DNA from 3 places in the Vreelandella sp. L-15 genome. Region 3 is predicted to be linked to each of the others. Evidence: predicted binding sites of a transcription regulator. Region 3 holds the regulator's gene; each other region holds the start of a gene.
What was found. The regulator FliA, encoded in region 3, starts transcription of late flagellar genes. The targets are predictions, from matches to a motif close to CTAAAGTTNNNNNNNNNNCNGCCGATA.
Positions count from the first base shown of each region.

Region 1: AC13CY_RS04680 (flagellin N-terminal helical domain-containing protein) is a predicted target of FliA. The motif match lies at 3,648-3,674, and genes of this name have one in related genera.
Region 2: AC13CY_RS11825 (flagellin N-terminal helical domain-containing protein) is a predicted target of FliA. The motif match lies at 3,505-3,531, and genes of this name have one in related genera.

Region 1 is NZ_JBSXNN010000037.1:28,431-34,043, forward strand. Features, by position in the region: gene ybiO (mechanosensitive channel protein) at 1-2,108, shown strand, start outside; gene AC13CY_RS04670 (SDR family oxidoreductase) at 2,164-2,922, opposite strand; gene folK (2-amino-4-hydroxy-6-hydroxymethyldihydropteridine diphosphokinase) at 3,154-3,594, shown strand; gene AC13CY_RS04680 (flagellin N-terminal helical domain-containing protein) at 3,722-4,543, shown strand; gene AC13CY_RS04685 (BCCT family transporter) at 4,564-5,613, opposite strand, start outside.
Region 2 is NZ_JBSXNN010000079.1:78,153-83,765, reverse strand. Features, by position in the region: gene AC13CY_RS11830 (TDP-N-acetylfucosamine:lipid II N-acetylfucosaminyltransferase family protein) at 1-1,264, opposite strand, end outside; gene AC13CY_RS11825 (flagellin N-terminal helical domain-containing protein) at 1,435-3,432, opposite strand; gene AC13CY_RS11820 (hypothetical protein) at 3,664-4,269, shown strand; gene AC13CY_RS11815 (RpnC/YadD family protein) at 4,476-5,420, opposite strand.
Region 3 is NZ_JBSXNN010000105.1:99,859-105,471, forward strand. Features, by position in the region: gene AC13CY_RS17745 (adenosylcobalamin-dependent ribonucleoside-diphosphate reductase) at 1-412, opposite strand, end outside; gene AC13CY_RS17750 (hypothetical protein) at 607-1,197, shown strand; gene AC13CY_RS17755 (OmpA/MotB family protein) at 1,341-2,012, opposite strand; gene AC13CY_RS17760 (motility protein A) at 2,017-2,832, opposite strand; gene AC13CY_RS17765 (RNA polymerase sigma factor FliA) at 2,872-3,573, opposite strand; gene AC13CY_RS17770 (flagellar protein FlhE) at 3,600-3,950, opposite strand; gene AC13CY_RS17775 (hypothetical protein) at 4,122-4,721, opposite strand; gene flhF (flagellar biosynthesis GTPase FlhF) at 4,718-5,613, opposite strand, start outside.

The DNA of each region.
Region 1 (5,613 bases), on a different contig from region 3:
CTGCCGCGGGGGGCAACGTAGCGCCCGAGGACGTCTCACTACCCCGCCAGTTGGCAGAGTTAACCAGCCGTGTAGTAGGTGATGTGGGCGGTCAGATCGAGCAGGCTGTGGCGATCGTCGGCAATATATTCACCGGCCAAGGCGCGGGCAGCAGCTTCGATATGGCGGCCTTCATGAACGCAGCCATCAATCTGGGCATCGTGATCGTGGCGACCTTCGCCATTTTTATGGTGTTCCGCCGGTTGGCAAAATCATTGTTCACCAAAATCAGCGGCTGGTCACAGCAGGGCACGGGACTGACGCCGGTGCTACGTTTAGTGCTGTGTGTCGCGATCGCCGCGGTCGTCGATATTCTTTTGATCGCCCTGGCGTACGTTGGCGGTAACTTGGTGGCCACCTTTGCCGTGGGGGAGACCGGTGAACTCTCTACCCGCGCGTCGCTGTTTTTAAATGCCTTCTTGATCATCGAGCTGCTCAAAGCCGGTGTGCGAATGCTGTTCTCCTCGCGTTACGAGGGTCTTCGCTTATTACCGATTTCAGCTCAAGAAGCCTCGTATTGGAACCGCTGGCTGGCGCGCCTGATTGGCATGGTGGGATACGGCCTGATGGTCGTCGTACCGCTGGTCAACTTCTATGTGGCCGCCACCCTGGGACAAGCGGTCGGCACGCTGATTATGCTGCTGGCGTTTATTTATGCGGTGGGCGTGGTGCTCAAAAACCGCGTGCGGCTGCGCGATAATCTAAATCAAATGAGCGCGCGCTCGACGCTGACGGCGAGCCGTGTATCGCTGCAGCTGTTTGCCCGCACGTGGCACCTGTTCGCGCTGATCTATTTCTTAATGGTGTTTGTACTGACGCTTACCCGTCCGGGTGATGCGCTGCCCTTTGTCCTCTTTGCGACGTTGAAGACGCTCGGCGCCGTGGTCGTGGGCCTGCTGCTGTCTGCGTTCCTGACACAGACCATTGGTCGTCGTATTCAACTCTCCGATGACCTGCGCCGTAAGCTGCCGCTGCTGGAAGTCCGGTTGAACAGCTACGTACCCAACGCGCTGCGCGTGCTGCGCACGGTGATCGTCGTTGCGGTGATCATGGTGGTGCTGGATGCTTGGGGCGCCTTTGACCTGGCCGGCTGGTACGCCTCCGAGCGCGGTGCCAATCTGGTGGGTAACCTGATCAGCGTAGCAGTGATCCTGATTGTGTCGCTGGGCATATGGCTGGGCTTGGCAAGCCTGATCGAGCACAAGCTCAATCCGGAAACCGGTCACGGCGAACCCTCTGCCCGTGCCAAAACGCTGCTGAGTCTGTTCCGTAATGCGCTGGCCATTGCCATGGTGACCATCACCGGCATGATCGTGCTCTCGGAAATCGGCATCAATATTGGGCCGCTAATTGCTGGTGCCGGTGTGCTGGGTCTGGCGATTGGTTTTGGTGCCCAGAAGCTGGTGCAGGATGTGATCACCGGGGTGTTCATTCAGGTAGAGAACGCCATGAACACCGGCGACGTGGTGACCGTGGGCGGCGTGACCGGCACGGCCGAGCGTTTGAGTATCCGCTCGGTGGGCATTCGTGACCTGTCCGGTACCTACCATATCGTGCCGTTCTCCAGTGTGGATACCGTCTCCAACTACATGCGTGAGTACGGCAACCATGTGGGCGAGTACGGTATTGGTTACAACGAAAGTATCGACGAGGCGATCGAGCAGCTACAGCTGGCCTTCGAAGATCTTAAAGCCAGCGAAGAGCATGGTCATAAACTATTGGCAGATATGACCGTGGCGGGTGTCACCGCGCTGGCCGACAGCTCGGTTAATATCCGTGTCGTGATCAAGACCACGCCAGGCGATCAGTGGGCTGTAGGCCGTGCCTACAACCGCCTAGTGAAACTGCGCTTTGATGCGGCGGGTATCGAGATTCCGTTCCCGCATACCACGCTCTACTTTGGCGAAACCAAAGGCGGCAAGACTCCGCCCGCCAACGTGCGCATTCTGGATGCGAAAGCGGAAAGAAAGCGCACCGAGACGGCACCGCTTGCAGAGCGTAGCGAAGCCTCGCTTGAGCATGAACCGGATCACCATAAGCCGGACCATGATGATGTGGATGAAACCTAAGCGTACGCTTAGGTAAGCCAATGAGGCCGCCTTCGGGCGGCCTCATTGCGTTGGGTCAGTCGCGCCGCTCGCCAGGGTAGTTTTCGGAGTGGCGACCCTCTAGGTTGATCGATTCGCCGCCGTCTACAAATAGCACTTGCCCGGCCACAAAGGCATTATCCAGCAAATAGTGCAAGGCTTGTACAAGGTGTGCTGGGTTGCCTTGGTGATTGACCGGAATGCCTTCGATGCGCCATTGGATATAGTCGCTGGTACGCTGGGAGGCAGGCAGCACTACCCCGGGGGCGATACCGTTAATCCGTAGGCGCGGAGCAAACTCCAGCGCTGCCATACGGGTCATCTCAGCTAGGCTTTTCTTGGAGAGCAGGTACGCCGCATACGGATATTGGTGATAGGCCACTTTGTTGTCGATGATGTTGATCACCTGACCGTGCTCTACCGCCTCGGCAAAATGGCGTGTGAGTAGCAGCGGGGTAAACATATTGACCCGAAACTGGGTCTCCAGCATGGCCATATCGGTACGGGCAATCGGCGCTGGTTCATAAGCTGAGGCGCTATTGAGCAGCACGTTCAACCCAGGAAAACGCGTTTTAGCTTGGGTGATTAATCCTTCTAGCGAATCCTCTAAAAAGTTGCAGGGCAGAATCTCGCACTCACGACCCTTGCCGCGAATTGCGTCTGCCACTTCCTCTGCTTCCCCCCGGGAGCTATTCACGTGTAACGCGATATCAAAGCCCTTATCGGCTAGCGCTTCAGCAAAATAGCGGCCCAGGCGCGTGGCGCCGCCGGTTACAAGTGCAGCAGGTGTCTCCATTGCTTTATCCCTCGCAGCAGGTAGTGTTTGTTAACTAACGTTGTCATGGTAATCAAAAAGACTCTCTGCGTGAGCGTAGCGTTTGTCAATAACTTGTACAGAGATTGAACGGGATGATTAACCGTCTACTCTGTTGGGGCGCCGATTGATGCCTATACGCTAAAACGGTGTGGGCTAGGTCATAGGCTCACCAGCCGTTAGTCATCCAGCCTCTTATATTGGGATATAGTTATGTCATTAAGGTCGTCACCCGTAACGTCAACTCCCTCGCCCGTGTCGGCTCAACACGAGTGCGTTATCTCGCTAGGAACCAATATTGAGCCAGAGTATCACTTTGCCAAAGCCCTTGAGATTTTGAGCAGTGAGTGCGAACTGCTGGCCCGCTCCGAAGCGGTGCGCACTGCCCCGGTAGGCTTTCAGCAGCAGCCAGACTTCTTAAATGCCGCCCTGGTGGTGCGCACTACGCTTGAGCTGGGCGACTTTAAAGCCTACCTAAAAGAGGTTGAGCATCGCTTAGGCCGTGTTCGCGGGCCGATCAAATCTGGCCCCCGGACCATGGACTTAGACATTGTGGTCTGGGATGGCGAAGTGGTCGACGATGGCTACTTTCATCACGACTATGTTCGGGGGCCGGTGGACGAAGTGCTAGCCGTACTGAAGAGGCCGAACTGAAAAAACCGAACTGAAAAAAATAGTAGCGACTGGGAAAGTTTTACGGGGCAGGGCTCACGTTTTCTAAAGATAGGCCGATATTCACGCTACTTCCGCACTGTTTGCGTTCACTTCCGAGGTCAAGCCCGTGATCAGCCTTGCGACTAATATCATGTCGCTACTGGTGATGAATAATCTACGCAGTAGCCAGCAAGCAATGCAGACCTCCATGGAGCGTCTGTCGTCTGGGCTGCGTATTAATAGCGCCAAGGATGATCCGGCAGGCCAGGCGATTGCTAATCGCATGGGCGCACAAATTCGCGGTATGAACCAGGCGATCCGCAATACCAACGACGGTATCTCTATGGTGCAAACCGCAGAAGGTTCGTTGGACCTGATCAACGACAGCCTTCAGCGCATCCGCGAACTCAGCGTTCAGGCGCTCAACGGCACCAATTCCTCAGAAGATCGGGCGTCTATTCAGTTAGAGATCGACCAACGGTTGGAAGAGATTGATCGCGTCGCCGAGCAGAGCAACTTTAACGGTATTAGGCTGATCGAGAGCGATAAAGCGCTTAATATTCAAGTAGGGGCCAACGCTGGGGATGTGATTGGCGTGAGCTTTTCGGCGATGGGGCGTCAGGCGCTGGGGTTGGATAATTTCAGCGTATTAGATGATGTCTCGGCCACGCCCAAACCAATGGATGTCGTCGATGAAGCCATTAAGCAGGTCGACCGCCAGCGCAGCTATTTAGGCGCGGTGCAGAACCGCTTCGAGAGCGTCATTGACGGGCTTAACACCAGCATCATTAACACCTCCGCTGCCCAGTCGCGTATTCAAGACGCCGACTACGCGCAAGAAGTCTCCAATCTTATTCGCGCCCAACTGCTTCAGCAGGTGGGTATCGCGATGCTGACCCAGGTGAACCAACAGCCGCAGATGATTCTGCGGCTGTTGGAAGGGCTGTAGTTAGAATTGGCCGATCATCGTCACTCGATGATGCCCTGTTCACGCGCCATGGCGTAAGCCGCCTGCGGGCCGTTCCACAGCGAGGGCAGCAGAATCAGCGACACCGGGATCGCGGTAATCACGATAAACTGCTGCAGCGCGCCAATTTGACCTGCACCCATATACAGCAGCACGGCCGCCATCAGGGCCATCGCAATGCCCCAGAAAGCGCGCATGCAGGGGCTGGGGGCATCGTGTCCCGCACCGACAACGGCAATCGCGTAGCTCATGGAGTCGCCGGTGGTGGCCACAAAAATCGTGGTCAGCAGCAGAATCGCCAGTGCCATCCAGGTGCCGCCGGGCAGCGCTTGAGCCACCGTGAGAGTCGCCACGTCAAACTGGAAATTGTTGAGCGCTTCGGTCAGGTCAATTACCCCGGTCAACTGATAGTAAATGCCGGAGCCGCCCAGTAGCGTAAACCATACGGTGGTGGCAATCGGGGCGAGTACGGCAACCGCCAGAATCATTTCACGAATGCTGCGGCCCCGTGAAATGCGCGCCACGAAAATCGCCATCAGCGGTGCATAGCCGATAAACCAAGCAAAGAAGAACACCGTCCACCACTGCATCCACCACGCCGGGGCGGTTTCAGAGGTCATCGTGGCCATGGTGAAAAACTCGCTGACATACGCGCCCATGCTGGAAACGTAGGTGTTCACCAAAAACAGCGTGGGGCCGAACATGATAATCACGGCGCCGATTGCCAACGCCAGCAGTACGTTGAAGCGGCTCAGCAGTTGGATGCCTTTATGTACCCCGCTCATGGAGGAGAGCACATAAATAGTGCCCAGTACGGCCAGAATTATCAGTTGCCCGGTGTAGCCTTCCGGCAGGCCAAACAGCTCATGCAGGCCAAAGCTCACCTGAGTTGCCAAAAAGCCGATGGGGCCTACCGTGCCTGCCACTAAGGCAATCACGCAGCAGGCATCCACTAAACCGCCCAGCGGGCCACGCATCAAGCGTTCACCAAAAATCGGGTAGAGCAATGTGCGCGGCTGCAGCGGTTGGCCTTTCACGTAGTGCGCATGGGC
Region 2 (5,613 bases), on a different contig from region 3:
CAATATTAGGTGTATACGTTGGTTGAGAGTAAACGATATAATCGTCTGGTAGCCGAATTAATTTTTCAGTATAGTGCTGATCTTCACCCTCAGGTGTTTCAATATGGTCACTTATTAAATAATCAATTGCTTCAACACCGGTGGTGTTGATCAGCCCGCCGACCCATTTCACAATCAACGGCGCAGGCTGCATAGAAATAGCTTTTGAGCGCGTTCCTGCATTATGGCCCGCTAAGTCAAATAAGATATCGATCTTATCATCGCGCACCTGCTGGTTAAATGCAGCATCATCTTGATACTTGACCATTTGCCACTGGCTTGCCAGCGCTTGAAAACGCTTAGTAATCGCATCATTGCTCGCGCTGGTCGAGTAAAAATAAAACTCCATTTCCTCTGGGTGCGTATTTTCTAGTGCCGCAATAATCATGTTGCCGACGGGGTGCTGGCGAAATCCATCTGAAAGCAGCCCAATCCGCAGTTTTCTGTCAGGCGACCTATTCTCAGGAACAGGGCGTGCAGGTGGTTTCTTTACGCCATAACGCGACTGCCATTCTCGACAAACAGCGGCTATATCACTTTGCTGCTTCGAAGGATCATAATGAAATCCGGTAATCAGATTAGAAAACGGTGTTGAATTATCTCCATACTTGATCGCTTGAGAGAAGCTATTCGCTGACGACGCTAGTTTGCCTAGCTCACGTTGAACAACTCCCAGTTCATTCCAATATCTCAGGTTTTCTGGGTGGTGCCTTGTCAAAGCTTCAAGTACTGCCTCTGCTTCTTCATATCGGTGCAGGCCAAAAAGGGCGCGTGACTTAGCATGCAATACGTCCGAATTCTCAGGTTCGACATTTTCAGCTTTTTCTATCCATTTCAAAGCACCAGCAGATAAACCATTGTCAAAGTCAATCATCGCAAGAATGATCAAGGCGCGTACACTGTGCTCATCCAAATTAAGAGCGTGCTTGGCACTTTCTTTGGCCAGCAAGAACTCACTTGCGCCTAAGTAGGCGGCGGCAAGCCAAGCGTGAATATGTGCGGCTTCCCCACTCAAGGATACCGCTCGCTGAAGCGGCTCTATGGCTTCTGAATGGCGGTTAGCGGCGATATAGGCGACCCCTAGCTGCACCCAGACCTCTGTCTTGTTTGGCGTCTTGCTAGTTAATCGTTTGGCCTGTGCTACTGTCAGTACTCGCTCGGCATGAGGAGCTTGTTTAGTGCCAAGTGTAGAGGTATGTATTTTGAGTCGACGAGATTTAGCCATTAGTAACTCTGCTGATAAGGATCGTTTAGGCAGTTTATGCGTCTAGCCTACTTGAATATCCAGATATTTTGCCACTTATCCATGATAATTATTAATAAAAAACCGGCTCCGAAGGAACCGGTTCATTAACAACAGATAATAAAGCCAAAGCTCTATCATCAGGCTTTAAATTAGCCCAGCAGAGAAAGAACGCTCTGCGGTAGCTGATTGGCCTGAGCAAGTACAGAAGTACCCGCCTGCTGCAGGATCTGTGCACGCGTCATCTCAGCAACTTCCGTTGCATAGTCTGCATCTTCGATGCGTGAACGCGCTGCAGAAAGGTTCGTTTCGTTGGTGCTCAAGTTAGTAATAGCGTCTTCGAAACGGTTTTGCACAGCACCAAGGTCTGAACGGAAAGAGTCGATTTTGCTAAGCGCATTATCCAAAGTGCTTAACGCATCAACGGTACGTTGGATATTGTTGCCTTCAGCGTCTTGGGCAATAGAAATGCTAGTAATAGTACCGGCATCTTGATCAATATCGACTTTAGCTTCATAGGTTGCATCGTTGCCAAATTCATCCTTGCCTTGAAGGAAATAGTTACCTTCGCTGTCAGACACAAGATTCATACCTTCTGGCAAGTCTGCATCAGCTACAGCAACGGTATCTACTGAGGAGAGGACTGCTTGCGTTTGCGCACCACTGTCTACGTCTACATTAGCAGTTGCCAGCGCAGTGCCGCTTGAGTCCCAAGTTACCTCACCGGTATCATCATCCAACGTACCAGCATAGTATTTGCCATCGTCTGCAAATACTGCGTAGTCAGCGCTGCCTGAGTAAGAATCAGACAGGCTGTAAATTTCTACTGCATTGGCACCATCACCACCGGTTGCTTCGATGTTGTAGAGATTATCACCGGCTGAGGGAGCATCAATAGACACATCGATTTCACTGACTCCGGTACCCGCTGCACCAGGACTAGTAATGTTTGAAAGCGCTACCTGCTGTAATGCACTAGAGTCTTGAATGTTACCTGTAGTAGGGTTGCCAGCAAGCTGGATACTTACTTCACCGGTAGTGGTGTCGCGGTTGACGTCCACAGCGTAGTAATTACCATCTGCACCGCGTAATGCATATCCATTTTCAACGTCTTCACGGGCAAACAGGTTACCCTGTACTGCAGCCGTGTTAGCACCAAAGAAATCTGTAATGGTGTCACCTGCAGTTCCTCCGTTAGGAACTACATCAAGACCAACGAGAGTTGATTGAACACCTGCAGTGCTACCATCAACAACGATGTCACCAACAGCAACTTGCTCAGTGATAGTTGTTACACCATTCGGGGCGTCAGCATTGACGATATCAGCTTCGTCAATCGCCCCAGCACCAGAGTCAAAAAAGTATTCGCCTGTCGTGCTATTTTGTTGTAGTGCGTAGAAACTACCGTCACTACCACGAACAGCGAAATCTGTACCTACTGATCCACCTGCAGTTGCCGCAGCAGCCTCTACCTGGAAGACACCATCCGCAGTGATCTTAGATGCAGCTGCACCTGTACCTGGAGTAAACGTATTAACGGCGGATAAAGAAACCTTATCCTCGACAGCGCCTTCCAATTCAATATCGGTAACGTCTGAGAAGTTAGTGCTGGACAGCATATTGCGGACATCAAAGGAAGCCACACCTAGCGTACTGCTGTTAGTAGTCTCTAGGTTAACTGTGATGGTTTGACCATCTTCTGAACCTACTTGAATCTGAAGCGGCTCAGTTGATTCAGATAATACGCGCGTACCGTTGAAGTCGGTTTCTTCTGAAATACGGTTTATTTCAGCAAGGCGCTGGTTAACTTCATCTTGAATAGATTTCAGGTCATCTTCACTGTTGGTGCCATTTTGCGCCTGAACCGTCAGCTCACGAATACGTTGAAGGTTATCGTTGATTTGGTTCAAGCCACCTTCAGTAGTTTGCGCGATAGAGATACCGTCGTTGGAGTTACGCTGCGCTTGAGCAAGACCGCTAATCTGGGCGCTCATACGGTTGGCAATGGCTTGCCCAGCAGCGTCATCTTTGGCGCTGTTGATGCGCAGGCCAGAGCTCAGACGCTCCATAGAAGTTTGCAGTGCGCTTTGTGATTCACGCAGGTTCTGCTGCCCGATCATCGATGTGATGTTGGTATTGATCACTGACATGGTGATTCTCCTTGCTGGAACACTGGCCTAGAAGGCCCGCTTTTCGGCCACGTTGTGTGCCGTTGTATTGATTAACGGCATAAGGAGGAGAACCTTTAGGGCGAATAGTAAAAAATTATGTAAATTTTAGTGAACGCTGACCAACATAGCGCTACATAGCTGGTCAAGGCGCTGCATTTTTAATCGTAGAGGGGTATTGTACGTTCATACGAATGCAGTAGAGGACGCACCATGTCAACAACCTACCTACCTTTGCTACTAGGCGGCATCGCTGTTGTGTTAGGGCTAATAAGCGCTGTGCTTTTTTACAAGGTGGTGATTGCACCACGTAAGGCTGAGCTTTCCTCTCAGCAGGCCCCTACTCCCTCAGCAGAGCAGGCGGATACCCCCAGCTATCAAAGCCAGCCTAAAACAACCAGCAAGCAGAGCAAAAAGCCGACCCAGCAGTGTTTGTTTGTGATGTTTGATGCGCCCAGCCAAGCCGTTAACCAAGCGCTGGGGGAAATGCTCACCGAGAAAAATGCCTTTTATGAGGCGGAGCTAGGCGCCTTCCATCTTCCGCCGGGGCCGCAGGGCTACCCGATTATGCTGGCTAGCGCTACCTCGCCGGGTAAGCTGCCGCCGCTACATAAAGAGCATAAAGAGGGGGAGCATACGCCGGTGCAGGGGGTGTCGATCTTGATCCGCTTTTTGAACACGCGAAAGGTGTCGCGCAACCCGGAGGATTTAATTACCTTCACCCATGAGGTGGCGGCACTGGGTGGCAAAATTTTGGATGCTAAGCGTAAACCCATCACAGAAGAGAGTTTGGCGGCCATGTACCGAGATGGGGATTAGCTGGAAAGGCTTAAGGTTGCTTCGTTGTTGTGCCCTGCCATCATGTGCGCGTATTAAGAAATGTGCCGAAATCCTTCGCCCGCTGAAGCGGCCTCCCACTTTAGACTGACTCTCACTTTGCCTGGCTTCTACTTTTGACTGAGACTCTGTGAGGGCAGCCTTATGAGTGCCCCAAGGGGTTTGTCAGGATAGGACTTGTAGTGAATTCAGTGCTTGGTTTCGGCGCGGAGTTTCGCTACTTCTTCCAAGGGGAGTTCTTCAATCTCGGCAATGAGCTGGTCGCTCATTTCTGTTAAAGCAATCAGCTTGCGCGCTGCGTTGCGCTTGCCCTCTAATGCCCGCTGTTCGGCTTCCTGACGACCTTCTTGCCGGCCTTCTTGGCGGCCTTTTTCAATACCTAAGCGCTCAATGGTGTTCACGTAAGGCATGTGTTTTTCCTCCTGTATCGCATAAACCGCTTGCGCAAAATCAGGGTCTAGGCGTTTTGGTAACTGGATCATCCAATCGATAATGTTAAATAGCCGTAAAATTTGTTCGCGGTTGTAGCCACGCTCATATAAAAGCCTAATGAGGGCTACTTTGGTGTCTTTGCGCGTCGCGCTATTTTTCACCCGTTTAGCCTGGATCTGGGCCATCACTACCAGCGCAAAAACGTTGTCGCTGGTTTCTAGCGCAACCCAGTTGCCTTCCCAATCTATCAGTTTAGCCGTAGGAAAGGTAAAGGTCAGTTCACACCCCCAGCGCTCGTAATGAAACGTTGTGGGGCGGAAGCTTTTACGGGTATCTGCCAGTACTGCAAGGCTGACCACTTCCATTGCGTAGCGATCCCGCAAGCGATACTGATAGGTAAACATCCGCTCGGAAAATTCAACTTCGGGCTCACCCTGCACTTCAACGTGAATCAGCACCCAGGTCTCGCTACCGTCTTTGGCATAGACTTTGATCAGTTTGTCGGCGTAACGTCGGCCGCTTTCGGCACCAACCGTAATCTGTTGCAATTCTTTATCAAGGAAGCTGTAGCCTTTTGACCAATCAACGTGCTGGTTTATCGTCGGAAACAGCAATTCTAGAAATTCTTTAAAATATGCCTCTAACGCCATTTTCCATGGGCTGTCATGGTCAGCGCGGTGACGGTCATCTTGATCGCTCATGATGGCTCCTCTATTGGTACATATACCTTACCAAAGAGCGTTCTTGAATTGGTGAGAAGTCGTGCACAACAGTATTGTCGGCGACACCACCTAAACACAGATTACCTTTTTAGGTTCGTGCTTGATGGCTGTGCGGATTTTTCTACGTATTTCACAAAGTAGCCATTTTATTTTGCCAAGCGGCCTCTTTCTG
Region 3 (5,613 bases):
GCAGGGTCGAGAAGTCGTAGCCAATACCGGCGCCCGACTTCAATGTCATACCCGCATCGACCACGGAGTCGAGGATATCGCGCATAGAGTCACGAATAGTGCGAGAAACGGTGCAATTAATCAGACTGACGGCGGGCTTGTAGGCTTCGGCTCCCGCATTAGAGAGAATTCGCCCAGCGGGAATAGCACCATTTTCCAGCGCCCAGCGAAATTTGGGTAGCCACTCATCGGCCTTTTCACCCTCTACGGCAGCTAGGGCCCGGGCCACGCGCTCAAAGGTCGCTGCGACATCTTGATCCACCGGTTGGCCATGACGATCTTTTAACCGATATTTGGCATCCCAGATTTCCCTAGATGGAGCCTGCATAGGGACTTCACTGGATGTCTTCATCGCCTTGGCTGCGGTACTCATGTTCACGAAACTCCTTCACGATGGGTAGCGATCGCGCTAAAAAACGGGCCGATTATACGCGGCATCGTAGGGGAGTATAGCCCCGAATTTCTACTATATGGGCCGTTTTTTTGATGCCAACAACACTAGATATAGAAAAATCAGCACCTTGCCCTTTTGCTTATTCCCAACACGCTATAGGCTTAAAGTTTTCGATGACGATACGACCTATGAACTTCCTGAAAACATCAACTTTCGCCGTCACCGCCATGCTGCTTGTCACAGCTCCCCTTTCATTGGCCGCTACATTTAATGTGGAAACAGTGGCTACCCATGGGCACTGGCAATCCATGGCGCTGACCCTAGGAGAAGAGCGCCACTTTCGTGCTGTAGAGACCCACAGCTACTCCGATGCCACGCTAAGCATAAATGCTACTCAAGGAGTCTGTGATTTACCGTGGCTGGAGATGCGCGTCACCCTAGCGCAGCAGCAGGGTGAGAGCCGAGCGGTGAATCTGGTACCCACTCGGCTGCGGATTGGTGACAACCCGATTGTCGATACCATGGCGGAGTTTATTACCGAGCGGGGCGATGACGGCTTTTATGCCCATTTTTATTTGAGCGATATGGAGACGCTGATCGCTGAGATGCAGTCGGGCGAGCAGCTGTTTTTAGGATTTGACCAGGGTGAGCAGGAACCGTGGTACATGACCTTTAGTTTGGAAGGTGCTGGCGATGCCATTCAACGCATGCAGTCGCTGTGTAGCGGCGCCTCTATCACAGAGGCACCTGCTCCTCCGGGTTAAGCGCACGCTCTTCCGCAACCTCTACTCGATTACGGCCGCTGTGCTTGGCTTGATACATAGCGGCATCGGCCCGGGCCATCAGCGTTTTACAGCTGTCAGTAGCGAATGATGCTTCGACACGAAGATAGCCTCGAGATATCTCTTTACCCCTTGACCTGTTGCTTCAGCAACAGCTCAACGCGTCGGTTGGCAGCTCGCCCTTCCGCAGTAGCATTACTTTCCATGGGTTGGGTGTCGGCATAGCCGACGGCCCGCATACGTGAAATGGCAATACCTTGCCGCTCTAACTGGCGTACCACTGCGATAGCTCGTCCCACTGAGAGTTCCCAGTTAGACGGAAACCGAGCGGTCGCGATCGGCACATTATCGGTGTGGCCCTCAACGGAAATTTGACCATCAAAAGCCTGTAGCACCGGAGAGAGCCGTTCTAACACAACTTGCCCCTGGGGCGTTAGCACATCATTGCCACTGGGAAATAAAAGGCTATCGTCAATACGTAGCGTAACGCCCTCTTGCCCCTGGGAGACACTCACTCCAGGGATATCAAGCCCTGCCATTTGGGGATGTAAGCCATCGTGGCGGGGAAGTATTCCTGTGGCTAGGCTAGCCAATGGCAGTGACGTAACGGCATTCGAGGGATCCATGATACTGCTTTCACTCCCTTCGCCACCGCCGGATGGCGTAAGCGCCAACAGCAGTACAAACAGGGTAATCAGCAGCGTCAATACATCCAGGTAACTGGTCAGCCAGCTCTCGTCACTCTCCCCCACTTCGGCGGGAAGCTCCAAAGCATGCCGTGAGTCGCGGTCGAGCATGGCGCTACCCTTTTAATGCGGAACCCATATCGGGCCGAGGCTTAACGTTCGAGTCACGAATTTCGTCGTGGTAATTCGCTACGAAGGAGTTAAGCGTCTCTTCAATAAACGATGGCAGACGGCGCTTGGTAATTAGCGAAATGCCTTCCAGCACCATGTTCATAGTGATAAGGCGCTCTTCCGTACGCCGCTCTAGCTTCACGGCAATCGGTTTAAACACCAAATTGGCCAACAGGATGCCATAGAAAGTAGTCAACAGCGCCACTGCCATCCGGGGCCCAATTACTTCCAGGTCACCCGCATCCATCACTTCGAGCATGTTGACCAAGCCTACCAAAGTACCAATCATGCCAAAGGCCGGTGCATAGGTGGCCATGGTGCGGAAAATTTGGGCTTCAGCATGCTCGCGGGCTTTCAGCCGCGCAATACGCCAGCGCAGCATGTCGAAGATTTCATCCTCTTTTGTATTCGCAATGACCAGTTGAATACCGGTGCGCAAAAACGGATTACGGGTATGTTCCAGTTCTTTCTCAACCGCTCTAACATCCCCCTTAAACCAAAGGCGCGACATGGAAACCAACTCATTGATGTCATCTCGCACATAGGTGTTTTCACGGCGGAAAACTAAACCAACCAGACGCACCACACGCAGCACTTCTTTCAGCGGATAGCTGATAAACGTGGCCGCCAGCGTGCCAGTGACCACAATGGCAAGCCCCGGTAAGTTAATAAAGCTCTCGGGAGACTCTGCGGTAAAAAATAAAACGCTTACCAACAACAGCATGCTGGCAAATATACCGATCAGCGTAGATGGATTCATCAACGGCTCCTCGCCGGTTATGGTTAGTGAGTGAGAGGATTAATTAGTCTCATGTAGGCGAGCACGCAGCCGACTCACCGCCTGGCTGTGAAGCTGTGAAACCCGTGATTCGGTGACACCGAGCACAGCGCCCACTTCTTTTAGATTCATCTCTTCTTGGTAATACAGCGCCATTAGCAGCTTCTCGCGCTCGGGCAGTGCTTCAATGGCGTCGATCAGCGTTTGCCGCTGCTGTTCATCCAATAATTGTTCAAACGGCTGTCGGTGAGTGTCGTCCCCCGCAGGCTCGCCGCCATCCGCAATGAGCTCTTCGAACGGCAATAATTTCCCGCTATTGGTATCGTTGAGCAGTTGCTGGTAATCACTTAGCGGCATCTCCAGTTCACGGGCAATCTCCCCCTCTTCCGGGGGGCGCCCCAGCTGCTGCTCTAAACGACGCACAGCATCATCTACCGCCCGTGCCGAGCGGCGTACGCTGCGGGGCAGCCAGTCACGAGTGCGCAGCTCGTCCATCATCGCGCCACGGATGCGCTGGCTTGCAAAGGTAGCAAATGTTGCTCCTTGGGCAGCATCAAAGCGCCCTAATGCCTCTAACAAGCCCACCATACCCGCCTGGATCAGATCATCCAGCTCAATACTCGCGGGCAACCTTACCTGCAGCGTTAAGGCCTGACGTCTCACCAGTGGCATGTATTGAGTTAACAGCTCACTCTGTTTGATCCTGCCTTGTGCTGTATACATCCTCGTGCCTCGCGGCTTAACAACCTTTACTGATAGTTCACGATCACTTGTAACCCCTGTACTCGCACAGGGCGTTGCCCTGGCTGCAGCGTAAACCGAAAGTACAGCGGTGCGCTCGCCAACATTCCCGATAGAGCGGTCGTGCTACCGCGCATGCCTGATAGTGCAACACAGCGTTCAGGATGACATAGCCAAGCGTTCACAGGCGTTCCCGGCGGTGATTCAAAGCGCCATTGAATTCGCGACAGCACAGCATTACGCAGTGGGACGCCCGCTGGCGGGGTTATCGCCTGGCTGCTGCTGGTACGGTCGCTCATTGCTACCATCACACTAGGCACTTGGCTGCTCCAACTGCCGGTTGCGGCCTGCGTATTCAACGCGAAAAGCCATAACCCTGCTACTAGCCCTAAACAGCCCATTTTTCTTACTGTTAACAACTTTGCAGGTTTTATCAACGCCTCAATAGCCATCTGCTTAGCGTTACTTACCCAACTCGCCAAACTCTGCATAACTCTCCCCTTGAGCGACACATGCACCCTGGCCCGCCGCTAGCGCGCCAGCAGCAGAAGCTCAATATCTAAATAACGAGCGGAAGCATTGCCCAAATTATCCAGCAACCCCCGGCGCGGCAGGTGGGGTTCATGAAGGGCTAGAAGACGCTGCGGACCACCATGCTCGCGTAATTGGCGCAACACTCGGTACATGGTGGCAAAGGCGTCAGCATCACTGTTGATCCACAACGCCCAGCGTGAGTAACGCTCGGCTAAGTCAGTCAGCGAGGCGCTGTCAGGCATGACAATATGAACATCCCAATCCTGTGGGTCTCCTGCCCATTGCCTCCCAAGGGCCGACCATTGCCCCAGCCGACCTCGCACTTTGTCCACCTGCGCTGCGCCAGCATGAGGTAAGCCTACTACCACTAACGTTTTTTTCGGTCTTGGAGGCGCCACGGTGGCAGGCTCGGCAGCAGCAGCTACCGTCGGTGCCATGGCCTCCTGGGTATACGCGGCGGCTTCCTCTTCGTTAACGGGTGCGGCAGGCACTGTCTCGTCACTTTCCACGTTATGGCCGACTTCATCAGCACCGCGCTGCTGGCGCTGTAAATCGGCCCATTTGCGCAGGCCAGCCGCCTGATCCTGGCCACTCATACCACGCCCTCACGACTGACGCTACCTAGCTGACGAATGGCATCGCGCGCCATCAGAACGTGTACTAATGCATCAAGCAGTGCCGTATCACGCCGCTTGCGCTGGGTTCCTAACAAGCGCAGCAAATCGGCTCGCAGGGCCTGAGCGTCCTCATCGTCAACGATATCTAGATGGCCAGCTACTGCAGCCGCGCCGCTGGCCATCAGCAGGCGCAGCTCGCTGCTGACATCACCCCCATCGGCCTCTTTAAGCTGCTGCCAAGCACGCTTGGTGAGCGATGCCAGTCCGTCACTCTGCAGTTGAGTGATTAAAAGCGTTAACACATCGCTGCCCAAACGTGCAGGCGTTAGCCAGTAGCGGCGCACGATTCGCTTAGTGCTTTCAGGGTCGCTTACCTCACCGACCCACGCCAATACGGGGTTACCTGATACGTCCTGCGCTTCAACATAGGCGCTGGAAAGCTGCATGCTTTGCCCGCGGAAACGGATGCCCACGCTATGGGTTAAGGTGCTTTCTTGGAACAGGGAACGCAGGGTATAGCGCTCGCCCTGGCAGTATACCCGCTGGCTCGCGGGCACCATGCTGACCCACGTCAGATGCTGAGCGTTTAGCCAAGCCAGCGCCTCAGCGTCTGGCAGGGTAGGCAGCAGATGAACCGCAACATCTCCTGCACAACGCACCAAACGTGGCTGCCAGCCCGCTAGCTGACGGTGCTGAAGGCGAGTCAGTGCCAGCCAAGCACCTTGCTCATTCAAGGCAACATCTGGCATCGACCAGTCACAACCTCGCTCGTTGCGGCGGGGCGACCAAACCACCCCTAACGCGTCACGAGTGGTGGAGGCTCCGGCTAACAGCTCATCTAGGCGCTGGTCTTGTATCACCCCCGGCAACG